Regions from separate parts of the Nostoc sp. DedVER02 genome, predicted to be linked through region 2. Evidence: riboswitches for the same ligand, from Rfam matches in the RefSeq annotation. Region 2 holds a riboswitch; each other region holds the start of a gene.

What was found. Region 2 has a riboswitch for cobalamin ahead of RMZ41_RS09905 (DUF1636 family protein). Riboswitches for the same ligand answer to the same signal wherever they lie in the genome.
Region 1: it holds a riboswitch for cobalamin, as region 2 does, so the genes downstream of both, cobG (precorrin-3B synthase) here and RMZ41_RS09905 (DUF1636 family protein) in region 2, are expected to answer to the same signal.
Region 3: it holds a riboswitch for cobalamin, as region 2 does, so the genes downstream of both, RMZ41_RS18870 (energy-coupling factor ABC transporter permease) here and RMZ41_RS09905 (DUF1636 family protein) in region 2, are expected to answer to the same signal.

Annotation. Positions count from the first base shown of each region.
Region 1 is NZ_JAVRCP020000062.1:16,083-21,568, reverse strand. It holds gene bcp (thioredoxin-dependent thiol peroxidase) at 1-10, opposite strand, end outside; gene RMZ41_RS30820 (FAD-binding domain-containing protein) at 277-1,173, shown strand; gene RMZ41_RS30815 (hypothetical protein) at 1,222-1,638, shown strand; gene RMZ41_RS30810 (XisI protein) at 1,802-2,137, opposite strand; partial or broken gene RMZ41_RS30805 (XisH family protein) at 2,125-2,510, opposite strand; cobalamin riboswitch at 2,669-2,801, shown strand; gene cobG (precorrin-3B synthase) at 2,851-4,338, shown strand; gene RMZ41_RS30795 (precorrin-8X methylmutase) at 4,428-5,054, shown strand; gene RMZ41_RS30790 (precorrin-2 C(20)-methyltransferase) at 5,051-5,486, shown strand, end outside.
Region 2 is NZ_JAVRCP020000006.1:172,714-178,199, forward strand. It holds gene RMZ41_RS09895 (alpha/beta hydrolase family esterase) at 1-875, shown strand, start outside; gene RMZ41_RS09900 (cobalt-precorrin-6A reductase) at 896-1,633, opposite strand; gene RMZ41_RS09905 (DUF1636 family protein) at 1,636-2,052, opposite strand; cobalamin riboswitch at 2,074-2,238, opposite strand; tRNA gene RMZ41_RS09910 (tRNA-Val) at 2,405-2,478, shown strand; gene RMZ41_RS09915 (DUF4276 family protein) at 2,687-2,848, shown strand; gene mutS (DNA mismatch repair protein MutS) at 2,950-5,486, shown strand, end outside.
Region 3 is NZ_JAVRCP020000018.1:62,606-68,091, reverse strand. It holds gene RMZ41_RS18895 (hypothetical protein) at 1-57, opposite strand, end outside; gene RMZ41_RS18890 (energy-coupling factor ABC transporter ATP-binding protein) at 309-1,103, opposite strand; gene cbiQ (cobalt ECF transporter T component CbiQ) at 1,353-2,132, opposite strand; gene RMZ41_RS18880 (PDGLE domain-containing protein) at 2,177-2,551, opposite strand; gene cbiM (cobalt transporter CbiM) at 2,582-3,334, opposite strand; cobalamin riboswitch at 3,700-3,840, shown strand; gene RMZ41_RS18870 (energy-coupling factor ABC transporter permease) at 3,866-4,642, shown strand; gene RMZ41_RS18865 (energy-coupling factor ABC transporter substrate-binding protein) at 4,629-4,928, shown strand; gene cbiQ (cobalt ECF transporter T component CbiQ) at 4,925-5,486, shown strand, end outside.

The sequences.
Region 1 (5,486 bases), on a different contig from region 2:
TGTTGCTCATGATGGAAGTGTGAGAGATTGGAATCGCTTTAGAATTGTACATAGATTAAGCGATCGCACGTAACCACTGATTACGAATAGTATTAGTTTTGGTTGAACAATAGTAAAACCCAAATAATTAGATGGCTAACCTACATACACATTTATATTTGCTTATGAAAAAAGTTCTCTCATAAGGTTGAGAGCGATCGCTTCTATTTATCCGCAATAATAATGACTTAGCCTACAAATGTTTTTGTTTATTTATTCTCAGCCTTCAAAGTTCAAATGTCTAAAGATATGCAACGCGAATTTACCAACCGCGATCAGTTGGTAGCCTACCTCCGCGAACAATTCCCAAGTGTAGCAGAACGCGATGAACACATCAGCCAAACTCTGGGAGGACGCAAAGCAGCACAAGAAGCGCTACAAAAAGTTGATGCAGTACAGTACGCGCAAACACGTAATTTTTTCACAGGTGCAGTCACGCGACTTTCGCCTTACATTCGTTATGGTGTTTTGAGTTTGCGAGAAATTCGAGATTATGTCCTTGAACGGGTACAGCAACAAAATGATGCTACGAAATTAATTAACGAGTTAGGCTGGCGCGACTATTGGCAACGGTTGTATGTGAAGTTAGGGGATGGAATTTGGAAAGACCAGGAAGAGTATAAAACTGGTTACACTGTAGCTGAATATGCACCCGAATTGCCGCAAGATATCAGACAAGGAACCACAGGTATGGTTTGTATAGACAGCTTTAGCCATGATTTAAAAGAAACTGGCTATTTACATAACCACGCCCGGATGTGGCTAGCTGCTTACATTGTCCATTGGCGGCAGATTCGTTGGCAAGCAGGAGCCAAGTGGTTTCTCGAACACCTTTTAGATGGAGATCCGGCTAGCAATAATATGTCCTGGCAGTGGGTTGCTAGTACGTTTAGTCAGAAACCCTATTTTTTCAATCGTGAGAACTTAGAACGCTACACTAAAGGCATTTATTGTCAAAAATGTCCCCTTTACGGTCATTGTGATTTTGAAGGCAGCTATGAAGAATTAGAACAGCGACTTTTTCCCAAAGGGGAATTTAGCAAACAAGCTAATAGCCAAAGTTGGCAGCGTGATAAAAAAGGGAAGGGGAGTAGGGGGAGTGGGGGAGGACAAGGGAGACAAGGGAGAGAATAATAACAAATGACAAATGACAAATGACAAATAACAAATGACAAATGACAAATGACAAAACCAATTGTTTGGATACATGGAGATTGCCTCAGCCCATACAACCCTGTACTACAAAAATATCCCGATGCGCCAGCTATCTGGGTTTGGGATGAGGCTTTAATAGAGGAATGGCAACTAAGTCTCAAACGCCTCACGTTTATTTACGAATGCTTGCTAGAGTTACCCGTTGTTATCCGTCGTGGCGATGTGGCACAAGAAATTTTAGCTTTTGCGAAAGAACATGATGCAAATTTAGTTGTCACAGCCGAAAGTCCCAGTCCCCGATTTGATGATATCTGCAATCAGATGGAGCGTTCTATAGGAGTGGAAGTGCTAGAGGTGGAACCATTTTTTGATTATGATGGCTATATTGACTTGAAGCGGTTTTCGCGCTACTGGAAAGTGGCTCAAAATTATGTTTTTGAGTAGGGGAATTGTAAAATTGTTATAGTTTGCGTAGGCGTAGCCCGCCGCAGGCATTGCTAAAGGCTCAGATTCTCCACTTATATTAAAAGTTGGGGATTTTTGGCACATCCTACAAGAAATATTGGGATATTTTATACTTGAAATTCCTCCCAATGACATAGCTTTTTTAACCCACACCAAACCCCGTGTATTGCCTTACTAATGGTTCATGAAATGCCAAAATAATATCTTCCTTTGGAATTCCTAACTTTACTAAGTCATTGGCAATACCAATCTCAGTACCGTCGTTTTGTATCCAAATCTTCCCATCTTTGATATCAAGATGCAAAACACACCCATATTGTCGTCGTCGACTCTTCCAGCCTACGTATACTAATTGATAGCGATCGTTAATAGGATCAAAAATAATTTGTTTTTCTATTTCACTCTTTGATGAACCTCGACTAGCGTATTCTGCCAGTAATTGTTGAATATAAGCTCGATATTGTTCTAATTTTTCCATTCTACAATCCCCTCATTCACAGGATCGTAAACGATTAGCTTTAGTTGAGAGCGTTGAATAACAATTTGAATAAATTGCAATGCAAAGAAGCTGCTATAAGTTCCTAAAGGAACAGCTAAGTATAAAACTCGTTCTGGTTCTTAAATCTCTAGTGCTGTATGAAATTCGTAAATATTTGATTCACCAAGAAAACTTTTAATCTCAACCGCTATTTTTTCTCCGGCTCTCTCAGCTGCTAATATCGGTTCTGCACCCAAATCAATGTACATTCAACCCCACCGACTTCAATTTCTAGAGGATCATCTGTAATCAACCAACCTTCTTTTTCTAGTCCTTTTCTAACAGCATCATGAAAAATATCTTTTGCAGCCATTTAAATATAACTTTCTTAAATATGTAGATGAATCAAGTGCAGCTGACCGCAGGGGATTACAAATTGGTATTGCTTTTAAATATAGCACTGGATATAAAAAGTCAAAGCCCTTGCAATTGATTGACTTTCCGCAATCCGTTAAAAATATGAAGCATTAAATTTTCTGACTACCTTCTCGTGCTAAATTATTAAAGCTTGGAGTTGGGAAACTCCGGTGAAATTCCGGGACTGTGCCGCAGCTGTGATGGGATCGCCCAAGTCAGAATGCCAACTCTCAAGATGTCAAAGAAGACACACTCACCGTCTACTCCCTGCGTTGCACGGGGAAGGAGTTACAAGTTTGCTTTCTGGAGTTGCCACTTGTCCTGGCTTATTTTACGCTACACCCGCCGCAGATGGTATATTATCTCGCATTAGAATACCAGGTGGAATTATTAGTAGTCAGCAATGCCGTGCGATCGCAGATATAGCAGATCAGCATGGCGGCGGCTATGTGGATGTGACTAATCGAGCTAACTTACAAGTCCGCGAAATCCGCACGGGGATCGATGCTGAGGTTCTGAAGCATCTACAAAATATAGGATTAGGTTCTCACAATTCTGTTGTAGACCACATCCGCAATATTATGACCAGCCCAACTGCTGGTATTGACCCGCAAGAATTAATTGACACTCGCCCTTTTGTCCAAGATTGGGATAATTATATTGCTGCACATCCGGCGCTTTCGGGACTGTCGGCAAAATTTAGCGTTTGCTTTGATGGTGGTGGGATAATTCGGGTGTGCGATCGCCTAAATGATATCCTATTTGCTGCTGTCTTAGTTGATGGTGATGTTTATTTCCGCCTCCATCTCAGTGTCGGCGCAAAGGGCCAACCACCTAGTGATACGGGAATTTTGTTACCACCAGAGCAATGTTTACCCCTCTTGGCAGCTTTGGCAGAGGTCTATCTAGCTCATACTAAGACTACAAATAAGCGTCGGCTACGTCTCTTAGAGTTATTGAATACTTTGGGTTGTGAAAATTATCTCCAAGAAGTTCAACAGCGTTTACCTTTCCCTCTTTTGTACGGTGAAGCGGGAAAATACCTAACCCCTCAACCCCTAAAGGAATTCTCTGCTATTCCTCAAGGAGAGGGCAAGTATCAGCATATTGGTATCCATCCCCAACCTCAGCAAGGTTTATTTTACATTGGTATCGTCTTGCCTTTGGGACGATTGGAAAGTAGACAGATAAAGGGTTTGGCAGATTTAGCCGCAAAATATGGTAGCGGTAGTCTTCGGTTAACCCCCTGGCAAAATTTGCTCTTAACTGATATTCCTCTGCAATGGCTTGGTGATATCCAAAGTGAAATTGCTTTTTTAGGATTAGATTCTTCTGCAACTAACATAAAAAGTGCATTAGTTGCCTGTTCTGGAAACAGGGGTTGTGCCTCTTCTGCTACGGACACTAAAAGTCATGCGTTGGCATTAGCGGAGTATCTTGAAACTCGCGTTACTCTCGATTGCCCTATTAATATCCACTTCACTGGCTGCGAAAAATCCTGCGCCCAGCACAGCAAGAGTGATATTACTCTGCTTGGTGTCAGCCTCAATACTGACAGTGGAGCTGTGGAAGGCTATCACGTTTATGTTGGTGACAGCAAGCAGAAATTTGGACGGCAAATATATCAATATGTGACTTTTGCTGAACTACCTGCATTAATAGAGCGGATGCTAGATATATATAAAATTCAACGTCTAAATTCTGATGAGTCCTTTGGGGAATTTGCTAATCGATATGCAGTGCCCCAATTACAGCACTTATTTAATATTATTCCTGAACAATAAGATTCCCAACTTTTTATAAAAGTCAGCAATCTGAGCCTTTCGATTTTCATTGCTCAATCCAAAATTAAAAATCCAAAATCCCAAATCGAATGCCCGACTATATCCGAGATGCCAACGAAATTTACCGTAATTCTTTTGCAATCATCCGGTCAGAAGCAAACCTAGATGTGCTACCACCAGATGTAGCAAAAGTTGCTGTACGTCTCATCCATGCCTGTGGGATGACGGATATTGTTACTGACTTGGGATATTCACCAACAGCAGTGCAATCCGCAAGGACAGCACTAGCAGCAGGAGCTACAATTCTATGCGATTGCCGCATGGTTGCTGATGGCGTTACCAGGCGACGTTTGTCTGCCAATAATCAAGTTATCTGTACTCTCAACGAGCCAGAAGTCCCAGAAATTGCCCAGCGTTTGGGTACTACAAGGTCGGCGGCAGCCCTAGAATTATGGCGATCGCACCTGGAAGGATCGGTAATTGCAATTGGGAATGCGCCTACAGCACTATTTAGATTGTTAGAAATGCTCGATGAAGGTGTGCCGAAACCTGCGATTATCTTAGGCTTTCCAGTGGGATTTGTTGGTGCAGCCGAATCGAAAGCAGCATTGGCGGCAGATAGCAGAAATGTACCATTTTTAACATTACATGGTCGGCGTGGTGGGAGTGCGATCGCAGCCGCAGCAGTTAACGCCCTGGCAACGGAGGAAGAATGAATATGGACAAAGGTCGTCTTTACGGAATTGGTGTCGGCCCTGGCGATCCCGAACTATTGACTCTCAAAGCACTGCGGTTATTACGTGCCGCTCCTGTGGTAGCTTATCAGTCAGCCACAGATAAAGAAAGTATCGCTAGAGCGATCGTGGCGCAATATCTTCCTGGGAATCAAATCGAGGTGTTATTTCATCTCCCCCGCGCTTTGGAGCCAGAAAAGGCCAAGTCTATTTATGATAAGGAAATTGAACCAATTGCCGAACATTTAGCGGCAGGTCGAGATGTGGTGGTGCTATGCGAGGGAGATCCATTTTTCTATGGTTCCTTCATGTACCTATTTACGCGGTTATCTGACCAGTATCAAACAGAAGTCGTCCCTGGAGTTTCTTCGTTGATGGCTTGTCCGGTAGCCTTGGGTATGCCTTTCACCTACT
Region 2 (5,486 bases):
GAGCTTATGAAAAAAATCCATCTCAACAAAAAATATTGAGTGGTGATAATTATGGACAGATAAATAATCAAGGACGATTACGCACTTACTATCTTTACATTCCAAAATCTTATCATCCAACCCAACCAATGCCATTAGTTTTAGTATTTCATGGAGATGCTGGTACTGGTCGATCAATTAGTGATGTTACGCGCTTTAATAATTTAGCAGAACAAAAAGGATTTATTGTTGTTTATCCAGATGGAATTGATAAAAAATGGAGCCTTAGAGGTAATTCTCAAGGAAAGGTAGATGATGTTTTATTTGTCAGTGCTTTAATCGATCATCTTAAGCAAGAAATCAATATTGATAGTCATAAAGTCTATGCCACTGGTTTCTCTAGAGGCGGAATCCTTACCCAAGCTTTAGCATGTAAGCTATCTGATAAAATTGCTGCTTTTGCATCAGTAGCTGGCTCTCTTCCAGTTCGACTCAAACCTAATTGCCAACCTCAGACTCCGATCTCAATGATGATCGTTAACGGTACAAACGATCAAGATGTCCGTTATGAAGGTGATGACCACAGTCAACGAGGAGCGCTTGTTTCTATTTCAGATATGTTAAGCTTTTGGCGATCGCACGATCGATGTATTTCATCTGATGCATCTCCACAACTTCCTGGAATTAACTCTAGCGAAAGCTCAAAAGTCAAAGCTGTTTACTACTCAAATTGTAGTGGCAACTCAGAGGTCTTACAATTAGCTGTAGTAAATGGGGGACATTTTTGGCCTGGTGGTGCTTCAACCGATCCCAACCTCAATAAGTTTAATGCCCAGCTTGGCTTAAACGCCAGTCAAACCATTTGGGAATTTTTTCAACGCCATAGTTTATCTTAAGCAACTAAATTTTATCGAGATTATCTTTTTACTTTTAACCACTCTAAAACACCATCAACATCAGTAACCTGTTCTCCTGGCGGTATGGCTGGACGGTTTATCATGACAACCTTCACGCCCAGTTCTCGCGCTGCAATAATTTTGGGTTTTGTCGCATTGCCACCGCTATTTTTGCTCACGATGGTATCAATATTATGATGAATTAGGATTTGCCTTTCATTATTGAGGGTAAAGGGCCCGCGATCGCACAAAATCTCTCCTGTTGGCACTAAAGCATCATCAGTCGGAGGGTCAATCATCCGCATCAGAAACCAAATTTTCTCGTACTTAACAAAAGCGGCTAGTTCTTGCCTGCCAACTGTCAAAAATACTCGCTGTGCCTGGTTTGCTAGAGATGCGGCGGCGGCTTCAACACTGTCAACTTCAATCCAGCGATCGCCACTTTCTTTTTCCCAAGGCGGGCGAATTAACATTAAACGCGGTATTCCGACTTCAGTTGCCGCATCTGCCGCATTAAAAGAAATTTGACTCGCAAAAGGATGGGTTGCATCAATTAATAAATCGATTTGCATTTGACGCAAATAGCTAGCCAATCCAGCTACACCACCGAAGCCACCAACCCGTAAATCGCCCAACGGAATTGAAGGTTCACGGGTGCGGCCGGCTAGAGACGTGATTGCTTCTAACCCTTGAATAGTCGCCAGTTTCGCAGCTAATTCTGCGGCATCTCCCGTCCCACCCAAAATCAAAACGCGCATCATTACAATAAAGGTGGAATTTTTGCTAAAATGCCCTTTTTCATGGCTTCTGGACGCTCCGACCAAGGCAGTAAACCATCTGCTTTAACATAATATTGACTAGCGCATTCTAGTACCGCAGATGCACTACCATCAACGGCTAAATCACCAAATAAATATGTTAATTTGCCTTTGGCAGCAAAAGCAACTACACAAGAACGATTACAAGCACTCATGCATTCAACTTCTTTAATTGGGAATTCATCTCGTAAGTTCCAATCTTGTGCAAGCTGCTGAAGTTCGTTTAGAAGTTTTTGACCACCACTTTCACCTAAGCGTTTTCCCTCTTGCCAAACGCTAGCGCAAGTTTTACACACAAATAAAGTATGGTCAGCAACACCCAAAGGATTCGTTGGGGAAACATTTATAGTAGTAGTCATCTGTACCTCGCAGATATATAGAACTGGTAAATCTATTTCGGCGGGCATCCTGACTTACTCAATTTGAAATTTTAGATTACATTTCAAATTGGTTTACAGTTGCGGGACAGCGCCGGATTTGCACCGAACTTTCCCCGTTACCTCTGGTAGCTGCTCCCCACCAGAACCGAATAACCTTATCGATCATACACTAGGGTCATCTCATAAAAGGATATTACCAACAGCTAACGAGCGAATATCCTAACTTTGCCTAACTCCATAAAATAGTGTCACATAATAAAGTTAGCTTAATTTTCTTTTTTTCTTGCTTGATCCAAGAAGTATATGCTAACGTTAATATTCGTGTGGTTAAGGACGTATAGCTCAGTTGGTTAGAGCGCTACGTTGACATCGTAGAGGTCACTGGTTCGAATCCAGTTACGTCCATTTTTTTGAAATGTCCAGCCTAAATAAACAGTGGGAAAAATTTAGTGCCGTGTTTGTAAACCTGTATACTTACTTGAGTCTATAGGTTACTGAAGACTTGGCTTAGTCTTTAAAAACCTCACACATTTTAGGTGTGGGAGCATCAAAGTAATTACTGCCACTATATCACCTATGTGCTGTTGCGATCGCACCAAAAGGGTAAAAATGCTTGAGCGCTACTCGTCCTACTACAAAAGGTGAGTACCAAAAAATCAAACATGCCTCAAAGCTTTTAGAATTATTGGATGTGGATAAAGTACGTAAGGCTTCGCCAGACTGCGATCGCCTCTTCACCACACTAGCTGCAATAATGGGTGCATCAGCAAGCTAATATAACAAAGGGTAAAATATCCTTGAGCGATCGCAATTCACCCCTAACATCAAGCTATCATCGGATATTGTGGAATTTCTGTGCGTAACTCGATAGCATCTATGACCGCCTCTCACTCTGAAACTCCATCTACCAAACCCGATGCAAGTACTTTTATTTCCGACCATCAGCAGGTTGACCGGAGTAAGCTAAGTCAAATGTACTTGCACTATGTCGAGACGAAGGATAAATATCCTCACGCAATATTGCTGTATCGGGTGGGTGATTTCTTTGAATGCTATTTTCAAGATGCTGTCAAACTAGCGCAAGAATTAGAATTAGTCCTCACTAGCAAGCAAGCTGGTGAACAGGGACGAGTGGCGATGTCTGGTGTTCCGCATCACGCTTGGGAACGCTACACCACAATGTTGGTAGAAAAAGGTTATGCAGTGGTAATTTGCGACCAAGTGGAAGATGCTTCTGAAGCTGCTGGTAGATTGGTGCGGCGGGAAGTAACGCGCATTCTTACCCCCGGCACTTTGTTAGAAGAAGGAATGCTAAAATCCAGTCGCAATAATTACCTAGCAGCAGTGGTAATTGCCGCAAATCATTGGGGTTTAGCTTATGCAGACATCTCCACAGGGGAATTTCTCACAACTCAAGATAGTGATTTAGAACATTTGACCCAGGAATTAATGCGCTTGCAACCTTCAGAGGTGTTAGTTCCGACAAATGCGCCTGATTTGGGTAGTTTGCTACGTCCCGGAGAAACTTCGCCCCATCTACCGGAGTGTTTGCCACCATCATTTTGTTATAGTTTGCGATCGCAAGTTCCATTTTCTCAAGGAGAAGCTAGACCTAGATTATTGCAGAAATTTAAGGTGCGATCGCTCGAAGGACTGGGTTGCGATGATCTTCCCCTCGCTGTCCGTGCGGCTGGTGGTCTTATAGAATATCTGGAAGATACACAAAAAGAAAACCAAGTTCCTCTGCAAAGACTCCGCACCTATACTGTCACTGACTACTTGATTGTTGATAGTCAAACCCGCCGTAATCTGGAAATTACTCAAACCGTTCGGGATGGAACTTTTCACGGTTCTCTACTCTGGTCACTAGATAGAACTAGTACAGCGATGGGTGGGCGGGCTTTACGGCGGTGGTTATTGCAACCATTACTTGATATTAAAGGCATTCGGGCACGTCTTGATACCATCCAAGAATTGATGGAAAATACACCTCTGCGTCAAGATTTGCGGCAGTTGTTACGCCAAATTTATGATTTAGAACGTCTCACTGGAAGGGCGGGTTCTGGTACAGCTAATGCCAGAGATTTAGTAGCTTTGGCAGATTCTCTCTCACGTTTACCGGAATTATCTCACTTGGTAAATGAAGCGCGATCGCCATTTCTCAAAGCTTTACAGAAAGTCCCAAGTGTGTTGGAAGAATTAGCAGAAAAGTTACACGCCCATCTTGTGGAGTCGCCACCCATATTAATTAAAGAAGGTGGATTGATTCGTCCTAGTGTAAATCCCCTGTTGGATGAGAGAAAAGCAACTGTAGAAGCAGACCAGCAATGGATTGCCAACTTGGAAGTTGATGAAAGGGCTAAGACGGGAATTTCGACGCTGAAGGTAGGATTTAACAAAACTTTTGGTTATTACATCAGCATTTCTCGCACCAAAGCTGACCAAGTACCCGCTAATTACATTCGCAAGCAAACTCTCACCAATGAGGAACGTTACATCACCCCAGATTTGAAGGAACGAGAAGCCCGAATTCTCACAGCACGCGATGATTTAAATCAGTTGGAGTATGAAATTTTTACAGCGTTGCGAGAAGAGGTAGCACAAGAGGCGGAAGTAATTCGTAATCTATCTCGTGCAGTGGCAGCGGCGGATGTATTGTGTGGTTTGGCTGAGTTGGCGGTGCATCAAGGTTACTGTCGTCCAGAAATGTTGTCTGGAAGGGAAATAAATATTGTTGATGGCCGTCATCCTGTGGTGGAACAGTCTTTACCTGCGGGTTTCTTTGTGCCGAATTCGACTCAATTGGGTCAAGAGTCATTAGTCATTAGTCATTTGCCATTAGCAGATGACCAAGAAAAAATAACAAATGACCAAGGACAAATGACAAATGACAATCCCGATTTGATTATTCTTACCGGGCCAAACGCCAGTGGCAAAAGTTGTTATTTGCGTCAGGTGGGATTGATTCAGTTAATGGCGCAGATTGGTAGTTTTGTACCAGCTAGGTTTGCTAGATTGGGAATATGCGATCGCATTTTCACCCGTGTAGGGGCAGTAGACGATCTTGCAACTGGTCAATCTACCTTCATGGTGGAAATGAATGAAACGGCGAATATTCTCAACCATGCCACATCTAGGTCACTAGTTTTATTAGATGAAATTGGTCGAGGAACGGCGACATTCGATGGTCTTTCCATCGCTTGGGCGGTGGCAGAATATATTGCAGTGGATATTCGGGCGCGAACAATTTTTGCTACTCACTACCATGAATTGAATGAACTGGCAAGTATTTTGCCGAATGTAGCTAATTATCAAGTGACGGTGAAAGAATTACCCGACCAAATTATCTTTTTGCACCAAGTTCAACCGGGAGGCGCTGATAAGTCTTATGGTATTGAAGCAGGAAGATTGGC
Region 3 (5,486 bases), on a different contig from region 2:
CTTTACAATCTCCTTGAGATTTTTATCAATGGGTTGATCGGCACAAGCAAGGGACATCAATAGAAATCTCCATGTAGACGAAATATGGAAGAAGGGGAAAGGGGAAAGGGGAAAGGGGAAAGGGAACCAGTGACTTCAAAGCTCTTGTTTCAAGTATGGACGCTGATTTTTAACCTTCTGCGTGTCTCAAAAATCTTCTTTTTTTGTTCTCCATATTTAAAAACACTTGCTCTATACCTTGTGGGGAAAAGTTCTAAATTCTGCGCCCTTTCCCCCTTTCCCCTTCCCCTTTTCCCCTCTTCGGTAAATTAAGCAAATTCACGGTATCGAGATGCTTTAACAGGTGCATGTTCTAACTGACAGTAAGGGCGGCTATAGCAGAGTGGTGACTCTAAAGCGTGCCCATCTAAAAACTCTGGATTACTCATTACCTGTTCAGTTGGGCCATCATATACGATTTGACCTTGGCTGAGAACAACTGTGCGATCGCATAAATCCAAAGCTAAATCTAAATCATGGGTTGCAATCAGTTGTGTCAGAGGTAAGGTTTGTAACAATTCAATCAATTGCCGACGAGAACGGGGATCTAACTGAGCAGAGGGTTCATCCAATACTAATACCTGTGGGTTCATGGCTAAGACTCCAGCGATCGCAATCCGTTTCTTTTCACCTCCAGATAAATTATTGGTATAGCGTTGCCCATACCATTGGGGATCAATATCAACTGCTGCCATAGCTTGCAGAATTCGCTGGTTCAATTCTTCACCTTTCACACCCAGATTCAACGGCCCAAAAGCAACATCTTCCCAAACTGTTGGCATGAATAACTGATTATCTGGGTTCTGAAACACCAAACCCACAAAATTCCGAATATTTTGCAAATTTTCCGAGTTTAGCGACCACTCTCCAATGGTCAGTTCTCCCGCTTGCGGCATGATAATTCCATTTAGATGTAACAACAGCGTGGATTTCCCAGAACCATTGGCTCCGATTAATGCCACTCGCTCCGTTGCCTTGATAGACAAATTTATTTTATCTAAAGCTTGAGTCCCATCAGGATAGGTATAGCTAAGATTTTGAATTGATATTGGATTATGGTGCATTGGGATAATGTGAAAAAAAGTTATCAAACAGAATTCAGGAGTCAGGAGTCAGAATTCAGAAAATAGACATGAATTCTGTACGAGTGGTGGATGAATAAGTGGGTTTAAGACCCCCACAAAGTTGAAAATTTGGTGGTGCAACAATGATCTGGCGGGTCTGAATCCCCAAATGAATTGATTCTGACCAAAGCAACGGAAACGTCTCCGGTTCTGCTCCTGAATTCTGAATTCTGACTTCTGAATTCTTTTTCAATTCCGCCAGTAAATAGCCTGACCCAACAGTGCCAAAATTACAGTCAGGCTTAAAGCTACAACATCAGATCGTCCCCCTGGCGAGACTTTTTCCATCATTGGTGGTACTCCTTGATAGCCTCGTGAGAGCATCGCCTGATAAACGAGATTTCCGCGATCATAAGTGCGGATAAACAGCGCTCCAATCATGTTGCCCACAATTAACCGAATCGAGCGATTCCTGTTCATCAGATTTCGAGACTCTGCCGCCCGACGCATAGCGTTAAACTCCCCAATCAAGACGCTGATATAGCGATACATAGATGCCAGAATTGCAACTAATAGTGGTGGAGTTCTCAATTCCAGCAGGGCATGAAGTAGCGCTGTTACCGAAGTTGTTAAAGTCAGTAAGTTTAGTATTAGCAGCGATAACAGAGCCTTGAGGGTGACACTACCTAAAACAGTTAGCCCCACTGTCGTAATCTGCAACGATCCCCAAGACCATAACACCTCGCCACCACCCCGAAATAAAGTCCCCAAGAGAACGACACTAATAAACGTTAACTCGACTGCCAACCGTTTCACTAGTACTGATAGGGTGACTTTACTTAGCAATATTAGGCTGAGTAAAGCTAATCCATAAATAGCCCAAGTCCACCAATGCCCATCTGGTGTTAGAACATTGGCAAATACAAACAACAAGGTACAAAGTATTCGGGTACGGGGAGCGAGTTTGTGCCAGAGAGTAGCCTCTTTGCTATCGACATCTAACACAAATGCTCCAACGTGCAGCAGCATGATATTTAGTTCCTACTTGTATATTTGATACTAATTACAAATTGTTAATCTGGCGCATCTAAGTCGGAATCAGCGTCATACTGTGTAGAAGGTGAACTAGAGCCGCGAACAACTAGTTTGCCAATACCCCAAGCTAAACCGAAAGTTGCTAATGTTCCGATTAATCCAGCTAATGGAGTAGCGATCGCTTCAGGTACACCTCTAAGGGCATACTCATCAAAAATCCCATAAAAGGGTAATTTATGAGCGGGTTTATCTTGAAGTTCTTTGCTGTTAAACTTCAGGTCTTCTGAAACTCTATCTAGCCCATCTGGGTTTTTACTTGCTAGTGGCGAAAGGAAAATTGCAATCAACAGGGCAATACCTAAGCCAGCGATAACAAAAGCCCGGTTGCGCGATCGCGAGAGGTTGCTACTCATAAGTATTAAATCCTGATTTAATCACACCTTTTAATAACGAGAGACTGGACGAGACATAGGTGATTTTATCTGACGGGGTGGATCATAAAATAAGTCAGGTCGAGTCCGCCAAATAAAGCTGAGTGCTACCACGGTAATCAGCGCCTCCCCAATACCAATTACGACATGCCAAGAGGCCATCGCTGTCAAACCTACTGTCAGAGGAACCGTCCCAGATACAGCTAGTTCTGAGGCACACAGAAGTGAAGCTATTACTACGCTTGTCCAAGCAGCGATCGCTGCACCAATTGTCAGACCTCGCAAGGTATCGCGCCCAATAGCAAATCTGATTGTGCGATAGAGATAATAACCAGCAAAGGTACCGATTAATCCCATATTAAAGATGTTCGCCCCTAAAACTGTTAATCCACCATCTTGAAATAAAACAGCTTGCACGATGAATACTGCAACCATAACTAGCGATCCAGCCCAGGGCCCTAATAAAGCTCCGGCTAGTGTTCCGCCTAAAAGGTGTCCAGAAGTGCCTCCTGGAATCGGGAAATTGATCATTTGCGCTGCGAAGATAAATGCTGCACAAACTCCCATTAAAGGTACGGCTCGTTCTTCGTATTCTGCCTGCGATCGCTTAATTGATAGTGTAATTAAGGCAAGAGCAATTATCCAGGTGACAAGAATAACGGGTAAATTTAAGAAGCCATCTGGAATGTGCATAGCTAAATGCGGCTGTATTACCCAGTACAGCCAGCCGAAGGACGAAGCACCCATAAATGGTATTGTTTCCATATTTAAGAAGTGTCCTTTGCAGCCAGATTGATTTAAGAGTCTAGTTGTCTAGTAGACCATGTATTCTCTAAAAACTTCAATCCAGTGGGGGGGCATATTAAATAATTCGTAATTCGTAATTCGTAATTCGTAATTATGTTTTGTAATGGGGATTTCAAAACCAACACAAAACCATCATGCCCTCTGGTGATGGGGACTTGACCCCTTTATCCCGGATTTCTCACAAGGGTGTGGGAGGATGGGGAAGAAGTCTTACCCCCCACACTCCTTGGATTTCTCACAAGTGAGAAATTCAGGTTTATTGGTTAAATACAATTTAGATTGATAGTTTATTTTGTTTGCGATACTGATACTTGAGCAATAGTGATATAGTTACTCCAATCGGTTCTGATGGGGAGCAGCCATCGGACGCAAGGGGGAAAGTCCGGTGTAAATCCGGCGCTGTCCCGCAACTGTGAGCCAAAATTAGGTGAGTCAGGATGCCCGCCGATGGGAACCAAGTCGTTTACATAAATCTGCGAGGTACAGGTTATGAAAAGAAAAAAACAGGCGTTAGTTAGTCTAACCCTGATGGGAGTTATCAGTTTTTACTTGGTAGTTGGTTTCCCCAAACCCGCTTATGCTATGCACATTATGGAAGGTTTTTTACCAGTCCAGTGGGCAGTTTTTTGGTGGGTTGTGGCATTACCATTTTTTTTATTAGGATTGCGTAGTCTGACACGCATTACTCAAGCGAACCCGGAACTAAAACTACTACTGGGTTTGGCTGGTGCTTTCACTTTCGTGTTGTCAGCGTTGAAAATCCCTTCCGTCACAGGTAGCTGTTCTCATCCTACAGGAACAGGGTTAGGTGCTGTGCTGTTTGGCCCTCTCACCATGACGGTTTTAGGTAGCTTGGTGTTGTTATTTCAAGCTTTGTTACTGGCGCATGGCGGCTTAACTACGCTAGGTGCAAATGCTTTTTCGATGGCGATCGCAGGGCCGTTTGCAGCCTACTGGATATATAATCTAACAATAAAGTTGGGTGGTAAACAAAAAATCGCTATATTTCTAGCAGCTGCGATCGCAGATTTACTCACCTACATTATCACTTCTATTCAACTCGCCCTAGCTTTTCCTGCCCCCGTTGGTGGATTTCTTGCGTCATTTATCAAGTTCGCCGGAATTTTTGCTATAACTCAAGTTCCCTTAGCAATTAGTGAAGGATTACTAACTGTGTTGGTGTGGAACTGGCTGCAATCTTATAATCCTCAAGAATTGGAACTGTTGCAATTAATCAAGCGAGGAAATGGTAATGAGTCAATCTAAAAAAGGGTTGAGTAACTGGCTGTTGGTAGTAGCTGTCTTAGCTTTAGCAGTTGCACCATTAATATTTGTGCGTGGTGGGCAATTTGCTGGTTCTGATGACAAAGCTAAAAAAGCAATTACTGAAATACAACCTGGATATCAACCCTGGTTTAAATCATTGTTTGAACCTCCTAGTGGTGAAGTAGCAAGCTTATTATTTGCTTCCCAAGCAGCTTTAGGTGCGGGAGTAGTTGGTTATGCAATTGGTTTGTACAAAGGACGTTCTCAACAAAAACGTGAAGAATGAGCCTGCAACTAGACACTTTAGCTTACACTAATCGACTGCGAAGATTACCACCAGAACATAAAATAATTTTTGCATTTACTACTCTTGCAATTTCCCTTTTTACTCATCCCTTAGTGCAAATTTTGATAGCGCTTTGGCTGGGCGTTTGGACAGTTATTTATGCAAGAATTCCGGCTGGTGTTTATTTTCGCTTGTTAATGTTCACCATAGTTTTTTGTTTGACAAGTTTACCAGCCTTGATGGTGAATGGAGTAGCAATTACGGATTTGCCCAAGGTGCAATTAGACTCGTGGTATGGATTAACTCTCGGACACTTCTATATTTATATCAGTCATAGTGGCAGTATCCAAGCATGGGGAATTTTAACCAGAGCATTAGCTTCTGTTTCTTGTTTATATTTTCTCATGTTAACTGTCCCTTTCACGGAGATATTACAAACTCTACGTTACTTACGATTTCCTGTGCTTTTAAGCGATTTGTTATTACTAATGTATCGGTTTATTTTCATCCTCCTAAATACAGCTAGTGAATTGTTGACAGCACAAAATTCTCGTGGTG